2 regions of the Desulfotomaculum sp. genome follow, and region 1 is predicted to be linked to the other one. Evidence: riboswitches for the same ligand, from Rfam matches in the RefSeq annotation. Region 1 holds a riboswitch; the other holds the start of a gene.
What was found. Region 1 has a riboswitch for thiamine pyrophosphate ahead of AC1U9Z_RS06425 (thiamine-binding protein). Riboswitches for the same ligand answer to the same signal wherever they lie in the genome.

Region 1 (6,223 bases):
TCACCCATGGCCAAATCCGGAACAATACCATTTTGGATTAGATAATAGGCTCCTCGATCAACCCCTAAAATAAAATCCCCTGTTGCCACCTGCGCCAGTGCCCAGGCCCCAAGATTACCCCCGGAAAATATTAATATTCTGCCTTTTGTCATCATTCTCACTCCTTTTAGCGAATGGCAGGGTATGAAGAAATCATAAAGATACGGTTTTTTCCGTACTATCCCTCGAGAAAGCCGTAAATCTTTTCTTTTATTTTTGTGAAGGCACCGTCGGTGGCAATACGTGGTCGACGGGGTCTCGGTAAGTCCACGGATATTTCAGCCTGTATCCTGCCTGGCCTAGATGAAAGAAGATAAATCCGATCTGAAAGAAGAATCGCTTCATCTATATCATGGGTAACAAATAATACCGAGTGTTTAAAATGTTGCCAAATATCCAAGAGCCATTGCTGCATTTGAACTTTTGTCAGGGCATCTAATTTCCCAAAGGGTTCGTCTAACAGCATAACATCTTTATGGCATAGATAGGTTCTTAACAGGGCTGCCCGCTGCCTCATCCCCCCCGAGAGCATATCTGGGTAGCTTTGGCTAAAGTTTGCCAGCCCAAAAAGGGGCAAAAATTCCTGGGCCTGTTGACGCGCCTTCTCTGTGGGGATTCCCTGTAACTGTAAGGGAATCATCACATTATCCAAAACAGTCCGCCAGGGAAACAGCAAATCATTTTGAGGCATATAACTAACAAATCCCCGTTTCCCCAGTATCGAATGCTCTCCTAATAGAATATCCCCTTGGTCCGGTCCAATAAGACCTGCCACTAAATCCAGCAGGGTGCTTTTGCCACAACCACTGGGTCCGAGTAGACTTACAAACTCTCCAGACCGCACCGTAAGGGAAACACTTTCTAGCGCAACTATTTGCTGCTGTTTATTTTGGTTAAAACTCTTACTTATGGCTCTCACCTGCAGCACCTGGCTGGACATCCTTTTCACCCCCTTGGTACGTTTTTAGCTTTTTACTGGGGTAGAAATTCGTTCGTAAAGGCTTCCTGGGCATTTATATTCTGTTCAATTAAGCCTCGTTCAAACATCCAGTTGGCATAACGCGCCCATACCTCTTCCTTTTGCTCTCCCCAGCGCGGGGCATCTTCCTGATATCTTTGACTTAGCCAGGCCTGGCTGTCTTTTACCAATTCTGGGTTTAGTTCGGGTGCATTCTTTAACAATATCTCCGCGGCCTGGTCAGGGTTTTCGATGCTCCACTGGTAACCCTTGGCAGTAGCAGTCATAAATTCCCTTACCAAATCCTGTTGTTCGGAGATATGTTTTTCATTGGTAACAATTAATGGTGTATAGTAATCTAGGGCTGGGTCTAACTCTTTAAGCATGATTAGGTTTAATTCCATTCCTCTTCTTTTTGCTTCTATACCATCCCAACCATAATAAATCCATTCAAAATCCGCATCCCGTCCAATGGAATTAAAGAAATCCGTGGCACCCAGGGTAACGTTTTGTACCTTATCCGATGCAACCCCCGCCTTTTCCATGACAGCTTTAAGCACCGCCTCTTCCATCGGGGAACCCCAACCACCATAGCGTTTACCCACAAAATCCTGAGGGGATGATATTTGGGCTTCTTTTAATGAAGCAAAGGCCGAGGTGTTGTGTTGAATCACTGCGGCTAAAGACACCAATGGAATACCAGTTGACCTAGCCTGGGTCACACTTTCTTGGTAGCTGACCCCAAAATCCGCCTTTCCGGCAGCCACCAGTTGATCCGTCGTACTGCCCTCGCCAGGCTGAATAATTTCTACTGCCAGACCCCTTTCCTTAAAATAACCTTTGTCCTTGGCTACATAGAGACCCGTGTGGTTGGTATTGGGAAACCAGTCTAGCATAACGGTTACTTTTTTCATTTCTGCCTGCTTACCCTGCTCCGGTGCAGCCTTTTTCTCCTGCGTGCAACCAGTAAATAACAACATCAGGCAGGCTAGTAAGCAGATAAGCTTTCCGTTTCTACGAATCATAGCAATTTCTCCTTTCCTTAACTAAATAGCATATAGCCATCCGCTTTTTGGCATGATTTCCTTAGGGATCACTCTTGCACCACGGCTAAATGGTTTCTTTTTTCCTGTAATACCAAGGCATGGTTAAGCGGGCAACTCCTTCGATGATTAGGTAGATCGCTAAACTAAGACAGGTAATGACAAGAATGGCCGCAAAAACGCGGTCTGTTAAATAGGACTGGGAGGAGCGGGTCATAAAAATCCCTAGTCCCTTTGTAGCCCCTAGCCATTCACCAATTACAGCCCCCATGACACTATAGGTCCCAGCGATACGCAGTCCGGAAAAAAAGAAAGGTAGTGCCGCGGGGAGCTTGACCATGGTAAAAATCCTCCCTGGGCCTGCCCCCATGGCGGATAATAGGCGAATCATCTCCCGGTCTACCAGCCGATAGCCATCGGCCAAATTAATGGTGATGGGAAAGAAGCAGACCAAGGCCACCACAAGCACTTTGGGCAGCAAACCATATCCAAACCAGATAATTAACAGCGGTGCCACTGCAATAATCGGAATGGTCTGGGAGACGATTAATAGCGGGTAAATAGCCTTTCGTAAGGACTGAGACCATTCAATGGCTGTGGCCAGAGCAATACCGATCACAACCGCTATGCCCAAACCCAGAGTTGTCTCATAGATGGTCTGTATACTGTGCTGCCAAAGAAGTTCCCTCGCCTGCCATAAAGCTCCTATAATTTGACTTGGACCGGGTAAAATCCACGGCTTTACTTGGCTAAGGTGTACTGCAATTTCCCACAGGACCAACAGGGACAGCAGGGTAAACCCAGGCAAAAAAATGGCGGCGAAGTCCCTTTTATCGGTATTTAGCGATCTTCTCATCAATGGTTACTACTCCTTCGGGACGATAGTGAATCTTTATGTAGGTCATCACTTCCGAGGCCCCCGCGGTTATGCAAGCTTCCTGTGCCCTTTTAACAAGCTCAATCAGTTTATCCATTTCCCCTTCCATTACGGTTTCCATCGGACCAACTTCATATTTAACCCCGGCTTGCTGCACAACCTCAATGGCCTTATCAACAATTTCATAACTGTTATCGCCTTTGGTTTGGGGAATTACCTGGAATCCTAAATTTACAATGGGCATGTTTTTACCTCCTTGACTAAATATTCTTATTAGAAAAAATTGGCTTGCGCCAAAGCGGAAGCCAATTTTTCTCTTATACATATCGGAAATTTTTATACTTTCCGATATGCCAAATAAAATAAGCTACCCCGGAAGGGTAGCTTTCATGCGCATAAGAATAGTTCCTGTCCCTCCGCTGGCATTACCCAGATCAGGTTTAACGGGTCGATACCTCTGTACCCTCTCAGCCAGTCACCCCCAGCTCCCCGAGCATATTTACTTGTGTTTTACTATATCAGTATTATCTTGATTTGTAAATGGACTTGATAGATGATAGGTCAGATAATAGCCATCAGCCTTCCGCTTTTTTGCACGCTTTACTTTGGGGTCTTTATGGCCCTAGGCCATGAGCTAAAACCCTTAAGAAAGACATGCACAAAAAGCTGACGACTGATGGCTAAAAATACTACTTATTTAGGTCTTCTATTGAATTAACATCCATATAAGACGGAACAACCAATCCGATTCTTGTTCCTTCCATATTAGGCCCCAGGTCTTCAAATTGGCCTTCGAATTCATTGTAGTAATCGGCGTGGGTAGCGGGTAGCCAAGCGGCAACAATGGCGTCTGCATCACCGGAAGCTAATCCAGCCCACATGGGACCAGCTTCCACTTGACTTAGTTCCACATCATAGCCGAGTTTTTCCAAGGCAATGGCCACAACATTGGCACTGGCAATCTCAGAGTCCCAAGCAACGTAGGCTAGGTTTATTTTGTCCCCTTGTACCGGCTCGATTCCCTCCAGCCATTGGTTTACTTTTTCTTCATTGTTTTTCATCCATTCAGCAGCTGCTTCTTGCTCAGGCTGGCCTTCCATGACAGCCACCATCACTGTTGCCATGTCCTCTGGCAGCCAATTGAATTTGTCTAATAACTGGTAGGCACTGGGATGATCCTCTTTAAATCCAGTGCGAACGATAGAATGAATAAACTCATCATCCCCATAGATCTTTTTGGGGTCTTCCAGGTATTTGAGGTCATATTTGGCAAATTTCCAGTGGGGTGTCCAACCAGTTATAATAATGGGTTCTTTCTTCTCATAGGCCTTCGTTAAGGCCGCTGTCATAGCTGCGCCAGAACCCTCCACAAGTTCCCAATCCTTTAGTTCATATTCCTGCAATGCCTTTTCCGTGGCCTTCATTATCCCTGCCCCTGGGTCAATGCCGATAATTTTGTAATCTACTTGCTCTCCTACACTTCCCGACTGTTTGGTTTCCGTATTTGTACCGCCACAGCCTACCATCAGTAATGAGATCATTAAACCAACTACTAGTAAAACCCATCCTTTTCTCTTCAAATCCGTTCCTCCTTATATTTGTTTTCGGCCAATATTTTGCGTCATTCTATCAAGGATAATAGCAAGAATGACAATGGCTAAACCAGCTTCGAAACCTGCCCCAATCTTAATTTGAGTTACCGCCCGATAGACATCGGCGCCCAGTCCCTTGGCCCCAATCATTGAAGCAATAACCACCATAGACAAAGCCAACATGATACACTGATTAATGCCTGCCATTATTGTAGGCTTGGCCAACGGAAGCTGTACCTTTAACAGTTTTTGCATGGGCGTAGACCCAAAGGCATCCGCTGCCTCCACCAATTCTTTGGGTACCTGCCGGATACCCAGGTTCGTCAAACGGATGGTGGGTGGCATGGCAAAAATCACCGATGCAATGACTCCCGGTACTTTTCCTAAACCGAAGAAAAAGATAGCTGGAATCAGGTAAACAAAGGCAGGCATGGTCTGCATAAAATCGAGGGTAGGCATGACCACATCCCTCACTGTGTCCTTTCCGGCACATAAAATGCCAGTGGGAATACCGATAATAACCGATATCAGTGCCGCTGTCAGAACCAAAGCCAAGGTTATCATGGTGTTTTCCCAATAACCTAGGTTATGCACCAAAAACAATCCCAGCAGTGTAAAGAGTGCGATAGATTTCTTGCTGAATTTCCAAGCCAATAGTGTTAAACCAATAATTAAAGCCCAGGCAGGAATGACTGTAAAAATAAAAGCAAAAAAATCAACCCAACCACTTATTACTGTGGAAATCAGGTCGAAAAAACCTCCTAGGTGATCATCCAAATAGCCCACAAATTTTTCTATCCACTTGTCAACAGGTATCTTAGGAAATAAGTTTGCCAAACCGCACAACCCCTTCCTTGACCTCTAATTCATTGTCAGCAGCTTGGTTTACCTTACCCGCAAGACCGCCTAATACTGCTCCTCTCACAATCACGCCTAGTAAACGGTGTTGTTCATTTACCACCGCAAGTGGTATAGGGGTAAAGGCAATTAGGTCAAATAGTTCGTTCAAGCGATTCTCCGGCGAAACGATCGGCACTTCTTTTTGCATAGCCTGTTCTAAGGTTAGGCCTTCCTGATTCGCTTTGGCAACTGCATCTGCTGTCACAATACCCAATAGGGTCTTTTTCTTGTCTACAACATAGAGGCTGGATACGCCGCGATCCCTCATTAGTTGTAACGCAACCCGAGGTCCACGATCTAAGGTGATGGTCTCCGGTCTCTTCATCACATGCTCAGCTGTAAGTACCTTGGACATATCTACATCCTGAACGAATTTTTCCACATATTCATCGGCTGGATTCGTTAGTATTTCTTCCGGTGTGCCCACTTGGACAATCCGGCCATCCTTCATCAGGGCGATTCGATCTCCAATTTTCAAGGCTTCATCCAGGTCATGGGTAATAAAGATAATGGTTTTCTGCATGTTGGATTGCAGCTCAATTAGTTCATCCTGCATATCCTTACGAATTAAAGGGTCCAAAGCACTGAAGGCCTCATCCATCAGCAATACATCCGGATCGTTGGCCAATGCCCGGGCCAGGCCGACCCTTTGCTGCATACCCCCGCTTAACTGATCAGGATAGCTGGTTTCCCAGCCCTTCAAACCTACCATAGCCAGAGCTTGAAGTGCCTTTTGGCGACGCTTAGCCACTTCTACACCCTGTACCTCCAAGCCATATTCTACATTTTCAGCAACTGTTCGATGGGGAAAGAG
Region 2 (6,223 bases), on a different contig from region 1:
CTGTAAGGGCAAGATAAGAACCATCTTGGAGATGTTAAAAACATATCTCAAATTTGTTTAGCTCTGGTGCAGCTAAAGCTATTTTATTTTTCTACATATATTTTACCAGTTATTTCTTAATAGAAATTAAGAAACCGCCTAAAACCTTTTGTTTTAGACGGTTTGCTTGACTATGTTTTCACATAGCCCCCTTTTATTTAGCCATTAGTATTTTTGAAAGTTTGGCAACAGGTATCATCAACACTGTTGGCAGGTGTGTGGGAAAGACTGTGTAGGTCGGCATTCGGTTTAATGCCGCCGCCCTGACCGTCATTTTGTACAATAATCTGTTGTGCTGAGCATATGTTTCCTTCTGAGTGATATTTGCAGTTAGAAACAGTGCATGCTACATCTGGCATAGATAATCCCTCCTTTATTATTTCAAGGATAGGATTCTCTCATTATTAATAAATTATTCCTCGTCCTTTGATTTTAATGATGATCGCATCCGGCTCGCTTGCCTGTAACCTTTCGATTGTACCCTTTAAGGGCGCGGGCCAAGCCTTTCTAAACAGGTATCGGAGCAAATTGAAAGTCATAAAGGACGCCATCTGCTGTCTTTAAAATACTCTCCCAAGATGCTGCGGAAGATTTGTCATAGACACCATAGACTTTCATTCCCGCTTCCCGTGCACTGCAAACAGCGGGAAAAATATCTTCAAATACAATACAATTTTCAGGCGCAACTTTCATCTTTTCAGCCGCGTAGAGAAAAATATCCGGAAATTCCTTTCCTCGTGCTACCTCCTCCGTTGAACACAGGACATCAAAAAGATCAAGTATTCGGTTATTTCGCAAAGCAGGGATATAAAGAACAGGAGGAAGACCTGTGGCTACAGCAAGCTTGGTGCCGCGTGCCTTTAACTTACTCAAATACTCTCCTGCATACTGCTTCATTCGTACAGTATGACTATACTTGGCTAGGGCCATGTCATTCCATTCGTTAATGATGGCAGCTGGTTCCTCTGAAAACCCGAACAACTTTATGGTATATTCAGCCGCCTCCTGAAAACTAAGGGCACAAATTTCATTGATATAATCATCCGGAACGGACAACCCTCGTTTTGCTAAAAATTCAACATCAATATCTTCCCAAACACCCATGGAATCAAGGAGAGTGCCGTCAAGGTCAAATATAGCCGCTTGAAAATCAATCATTCCTTTTCTCCTATGAGGACAGATTTTTTAGCTCTCTTGCCGCAGCTTTTATGTCCTGTGCCGAAAGAATAGCGGAAACCACAGCCAAGCCATTTATTCCTGTACCAATAAATTTTGGTATGGTCGCTTTATTGATACCGCCAATCACAACAATTGGAATCGATACATCGCTGCGTATCTGTCCAAGCTCAGCCAGCGATACCAGGTGTGCATCTGTTTTTGTCTCTGTTGCAAACATGGCCCCCACGCCGAGATAATCTGCACCGTCAGCCTGTGCCTGTTTCGCTTCCTGCAAAGTGGCAGCAGATACACCAAGAATTTTATTCGGTCCGATGATTCGTCGGACTGTTGCTGCGGGAAGGTCGTTCTGTCCAACATGTACACCTGCGGCATCAACAGCAAGGGCAATATCCACTCGGTCATTGATGATCAGTGGGATATCATAGCGATCGGTTATGCCCTTTACCTTTTGGGCGATCTTAAAAAAGTCAAGGGAAGATACGGTCTTTTCCCTGAGTTGTACCAATGTGCAGCCGCCCAGGATGGCACTTTCCACTGCTTCCGCCAACGAAGGAGCGTTCATTCGTTCGCGGTCGGTTACTAAATAGAGGGAATAGTCCACATTATACTTCATGGTATTTCATCTTTTCTTCCAATATATTTGCGTCCATCTTGCTGATGGCATCCAGAATTCCGATATGGAAACTGCCGTTTCCAACCTGACCAGCCTTCTCATAAGCCAGTTCACCTGCAATACCCATGCAAAGCAATGCCGCAACGGTTCCTTCCAAGGCCTGATTCGGCATCGCTCCGCAAAAGGAGCCAATCAAGGACGAACACATGCAGCCTGTTCCCGTCACACCGGAAAGTGCGGGATGTCCATTGTGAATATGCATGGTCCTCTTTCCATCGGAAACCGTATCCACAGCACCTGTAATTGCCACTACACAGCCCAGTCTTTGCGCCAAATTCCGGGCAATTTCCGCAGTATCTCCGCCATCCTGTTCAGAGGCATCCACTCCTTTTGTATTGGCCGAAAGCCCTGCAATAAAGCGAACCTCCGAAAGATTGCCGCGCACCACGGCAACTTTTACTTCGTTAAGAATGCGCGCGGCAGCTTCGTTGCGCAGCTTAGATGCGCCGGCTCCTACGGGATCAAATACCACAGGGATGCCATTTTGGTTGGCGCTCTTTCCGGCAATCAGCATTGCCTCTATCGTTCGGCTATTGAGCGTTCCGATATTGAGTACCACGGCGGAAGCAATGGCGGCCATATCACCTGCTTCTTCAATGGCGTCAGCCATGATGGGCGATGCACCAATGGACAGCGTAATATTGGCACAGTCATTTACTGTAACATAATTGGTAATATGATGGACAAGTGGCCTTTGACTGCGCACAAGAGTAAGCAGTTGGGCCATTTCCCTTGTATTTGTCATTTTTATTTCCTCCTATCATTAACCATTTTGTTAATGTTGTGCTTAGCGCAAACCATTGCGATAAAGGTCATAGAAGTGATGGGTTGGGCCATTTCCCTTGCCAATCGGCAAGGAATGTTCAATGGCAGTTGTTACATACCGCTTGGCACGTTCCATTGCTTCAGGAACGGAAAGTCCAAGAGCAAGGTTGGACGCAATAGCGGAAGAAAAGGTACAACCCGTGCCATGTGTGTTTTTCGTGTTGATGCGATGTGTTTCATAACGATAAATACGTTCACCGTCATATAAGACATCGACTGCATTGCCAACAGCATGTCCGCCTTTGACAATAATATTTTTACAGCCCATTTCATGAATCCTCTTGGCAGCGGTCTCCATGTCCCCTATATTGCTAATTTCCATGCGTGAGATCTTTTCTGCTTCCGGAATATTGGGAGTGAGAAAATCCGCGCAGGGGATAATGACCCTGATTAGCGTGTTAACTGCATCGGGATTCATCAATGGATAGCCGTTTTTGGCATACATCACAGGATCAACCACAATATTATTCGGTTTGTAATGATGAAGCCTTTCTGCAACTGCCTCCATGCAGGACGGTGTAGAAAGCATACCGATTTTCACAGCATGTACTTCAATATCCTCGAACACGGCGTCAATTTGCTTTTTGATCATATCAGGCGTAACATCCTGTATGTCGATGACACGGCTTGTATTTTCTGCTACCACCGATACAATCACGCTCATGCCAAAAACCCCATGGGCAGAAAATGTTTTGAGATCAGCCTGTATGCCAGCACCGCCGCTGCAATCCGATCCCGCAATACTTAATACGTTTTTCAAATATAAATCCTCCTTGTATAAAATTGAATAATAACCCTTAAAATGAATTAGGTTATCTAAACAAAAATCGGGTGCCATCCAAATTTCGGAAAGCACCCAATTACATAGTATAACGGATTTGCCTCCCTACGCTGGTCTTAACCAACAGGTTCAAAGGGTCAGGTTTTACCTTCTCAACTCCGAAGAGTCCCCCCGCAAAAAGTAGTATGATTCTTTTATCATTTATTACTTTGCTTCAACGTAACGTCATAATTATTGATAATTATTGTATAATAATCAATTGAATATGTCACTCAAAACTTTCGTTTTCGTCGCCAGACGTTTTAAAAATAATTTGTTATGATTCGTCTTCCTTCGATTTTCCGTATAGGGCATCGATAAAATCCTTCGGGTTAAAGGGACGCAAATCGTCCATGCGTTCGCCAATGCCAATGAGCTTAACTGGAATGGCCATTTCTGTTACGATGGAGGTTACCACCCCACCCTTCGCTGTACCATCTAATTTGGTTAAAGCAATACCGGTTACATTCACCGCTTCGCTAAAAACTTTAACTTGACTGAGGGCATTTTGGCCCGTGGTGGCATCCAGCACCAACAGTACCTCATGGGGCGCCCCGGGCATTTCCCGTGAAGTTATTTTGTGAACCTTTCTTAATTCCTCCATCAAGTTGCTTTTATTATGTAAACGACCAGCGGTATCAATTAAAAGAATATCTGCTTTACGGGAACGGGCAGCATGCACAGCATCATAGGCCACAGCCCCTGGATCGGAACCCTCCTGATGCTTGATCAGTTCCACCCCTACTCTTTCAGCCCATATCTCAAGTTGGTCAATGGCTGCGGCCCGGAAGGTATCTCCCGCTGCCAGCATGACCTTTTTACCCTGTTCCTTGTAATTATGGGCCATTTTCCCAATGGTAGTGGTTTTGCCTACACCATTTACCCCCACCACCATGATCACCGTGGGGCCGTCCTCACTTAGCTTAATGGGGGTCATTTTCTCACCCATTAAATATGCCAATTCCTCCTGGAATATATCTTTTAGGCGAGAAGCCTCCTGAACATTTCTGGCCTTGACACCTTTACGCACTCGTTCTACCAGCATCATGGCTGTATTGACCCCGACATCGGCCTGGATCAAAACCTCTTCTAACTCTTCATATAAATCTTCATCGATACCCTTACGACCAGTAACCACCTGATCAATTTTTTCAATAAAGCTATGGCGGGTTTTGCTTAAGCTTTCTTTTAGCCTGTTAAAAAAGCCCACTGTTAAACCTCCAGTTCAAACCTCAATATTTTGGCCAGGGCCTGTCCCTACTATAATGCCTGCTATCGAACCATGTCAACCTTACCCAGGTCCGTGTATTAGGCTAACTTCTTCTTTCCCTTGGCCTCATCCAAGGACATGGAAAGTAATTTAGTCACTCCCGTTTCGTCCATTGTTACGCCATAAAGAGCATCTGCTTTTTCCATTGTCCCTTTACGGTGGCTAATCACAATAAATTGAACTTCATCCGAGGTACGGCAGAGGTACTCAGCAAACCGATGTACATTGGCTTCATCCAAAGATGCTTCTATCTCATCCAGCACACAAAAGGGACTGGGTTTAAACTTTAATATGGCAAAAAGCAAAGCGATGGCTGTTAAAGCCCTCTCTCCTCCGGATAGCAAGGATAGGCTTTGGTTCTTTTTGCCAGGCGGCTGGGCAGTAATTTCGATGCCACAGGATAGCGTATCCCCTTCGGTAAGATTCATGCTGGCACCACCACCGCCGAATAATTGCTCAAATATCCGTGCAAAATTTTGATTGATGATCTTAAAGGCTGTTTCAAATTGACCGGACATCAACCGATTCAGTTCATCGATCAGCTGACCCAGGGAATTTCTGCTCTCTTCTAAATCAACTCTTTGTTCCTCCAGGAAGTTATATCTTGTTACAACTTCCTGATATTCTGTTTCAGCCCTTTCATTGACCGGACCCATCTCCGCCATACTTGATTTTAGCAGTTGTAATTCACTGCGAACCTGTTTTTTATTTGCTGCGGGCAATACCGTCATTTGAGCTGGATCATCGATCGCATGTTCCTTTAACCTTTCAGCTAATAGTTCTAATTCCGTTTGAATCCGAGCCTGCTGCAGTTCAAGGGAGTGAACCTTCTGACTGGTCTGCAACCATAGTTCCTGTTTTGCACGTAGGGTTTTTTCCTGTTCCTCAACCATACTAGCCGCGGTCTCCCGGCTAGCCTGGGCTTGCTTAAGATGTGCCTTGGCTTTACGATGCTCCTCTTGTAAACTTTTGAGATCCAAAGTCACTTGTGCTTGCTGTTGTGCCAATTCAGCATTTCTCTTGCATAAACCCTGGAGAAGTTCCTGGGACGCTGTAATTGTCGTCCTTCGCTCGTCCATTTCTTTTTCCAGTCGCTTAATAATTTTTTGTATACCAAGCATTTCCTGGTGTAATTCAGCCTGTCTTACCTTTTCCTGATTTACCTTGCTTTCCAGTTCTGCCTTTTGGTTCCTGGCTTTGGCAAGACCCTCTTGGGTTCGGTTAATTTCCCCTTGCAACTGTGTTAACTCCCCTTCCAAAAGGGATCGTTTTGTGCTGGCTTCCCTTTCAGACTGGGACCAATGTTCCATCTCTCGTTCAATGTTGTGCATTTGATAGTGGCTTTCCTGACGGCGTTCATTGGTGCGTGACAACTCTTCCCTGGTTTTGCTTAAATCCATTGCAGCGGCTTGGACAT

Region 2: linked by a shared signal. The riboswitch ahead of thiD (bifunctional hydroxymethylpyrimidine kinase/phosphomethylpyrimidine kinase) and the one ahead of AC1U9Z_RS06425 (thiamine-binding protein) in region 1 are both predicted to bind thiamine pyrophosphate.

Annotation. Positions count from the first base shown of each region.
Region 1 covers NZ_CEVWQM010000008.1:18,429-24,651, forward strand. Annotated here, with positions in the region: gene AC1U9Z_RS06405 (thiamine diphosphokinase) at 1-152, opposite strand, end outside; gene AC1U9Z_RS06410 (ABC transporter ATP-binding protein) at 218-979, opposite strand; gene AC1U9Z_RS06415 (ABC transporter substrate-binding protein) at 1,012-2,022, opposite strand; gene AC1U9Z_RS06420 (ABC transporter permease) at 2,108-2,896, opposite strand; gene AC1U9Z_RS06425 (thiamine-binding protein) at 2,871-3,161, opposite strand; TPP riboswitch at 3,311-3,419, opposite strand; gene AC1U9Z_RS06430 (glycine betaine ABC transporter substrate-binding protein) at 3,607-4,497, opposite strand; gene AC1U9Z_RS06435 (ABC transporter permease) at 4,510-5,346, opposite strand; gene AC1U9Z_RS06440 (quaternary amine ABC transporter ATP-binding protein) at 5,327-6,223, opposite strand, start outside.
Region 2 covers NZ_CEVWQM010000003.1:59,401-65,623, forward strand. Annotated here, with positions in the region: gene AC1U9Z_RS02345 (radical SAM protein) at 1-61, shown strand, start outside; gene AC1U9Z_RS02350 (DUF1540 domain-containing protein) at 198-398, opposite strand; gene AC1U9Z_RS02355 (HAD family hydrolase) at 547-1,197, opposite strand; gene thiE (thiamine phosphate synthase) at 1,208-1,831, opposite strand; gene thiM (hydroxyethylthiazole kinase) at 1,821-2,636, opposite strand; gene thiD (bifunctional hydroxymethylpyrimidine kinase/phosphomethylpyrimidine kinase) at 2,679-3,476, opposite strand; TPP riboswitch at 3,582-3,680, opposite strand; gene ftsY (signal recognition particle-docking protein FtsY) at 3,814-4,746, opposite strand; gene smc (chromosome segregation protein SMC) at 4,845-6,223, opposite strand, start outside.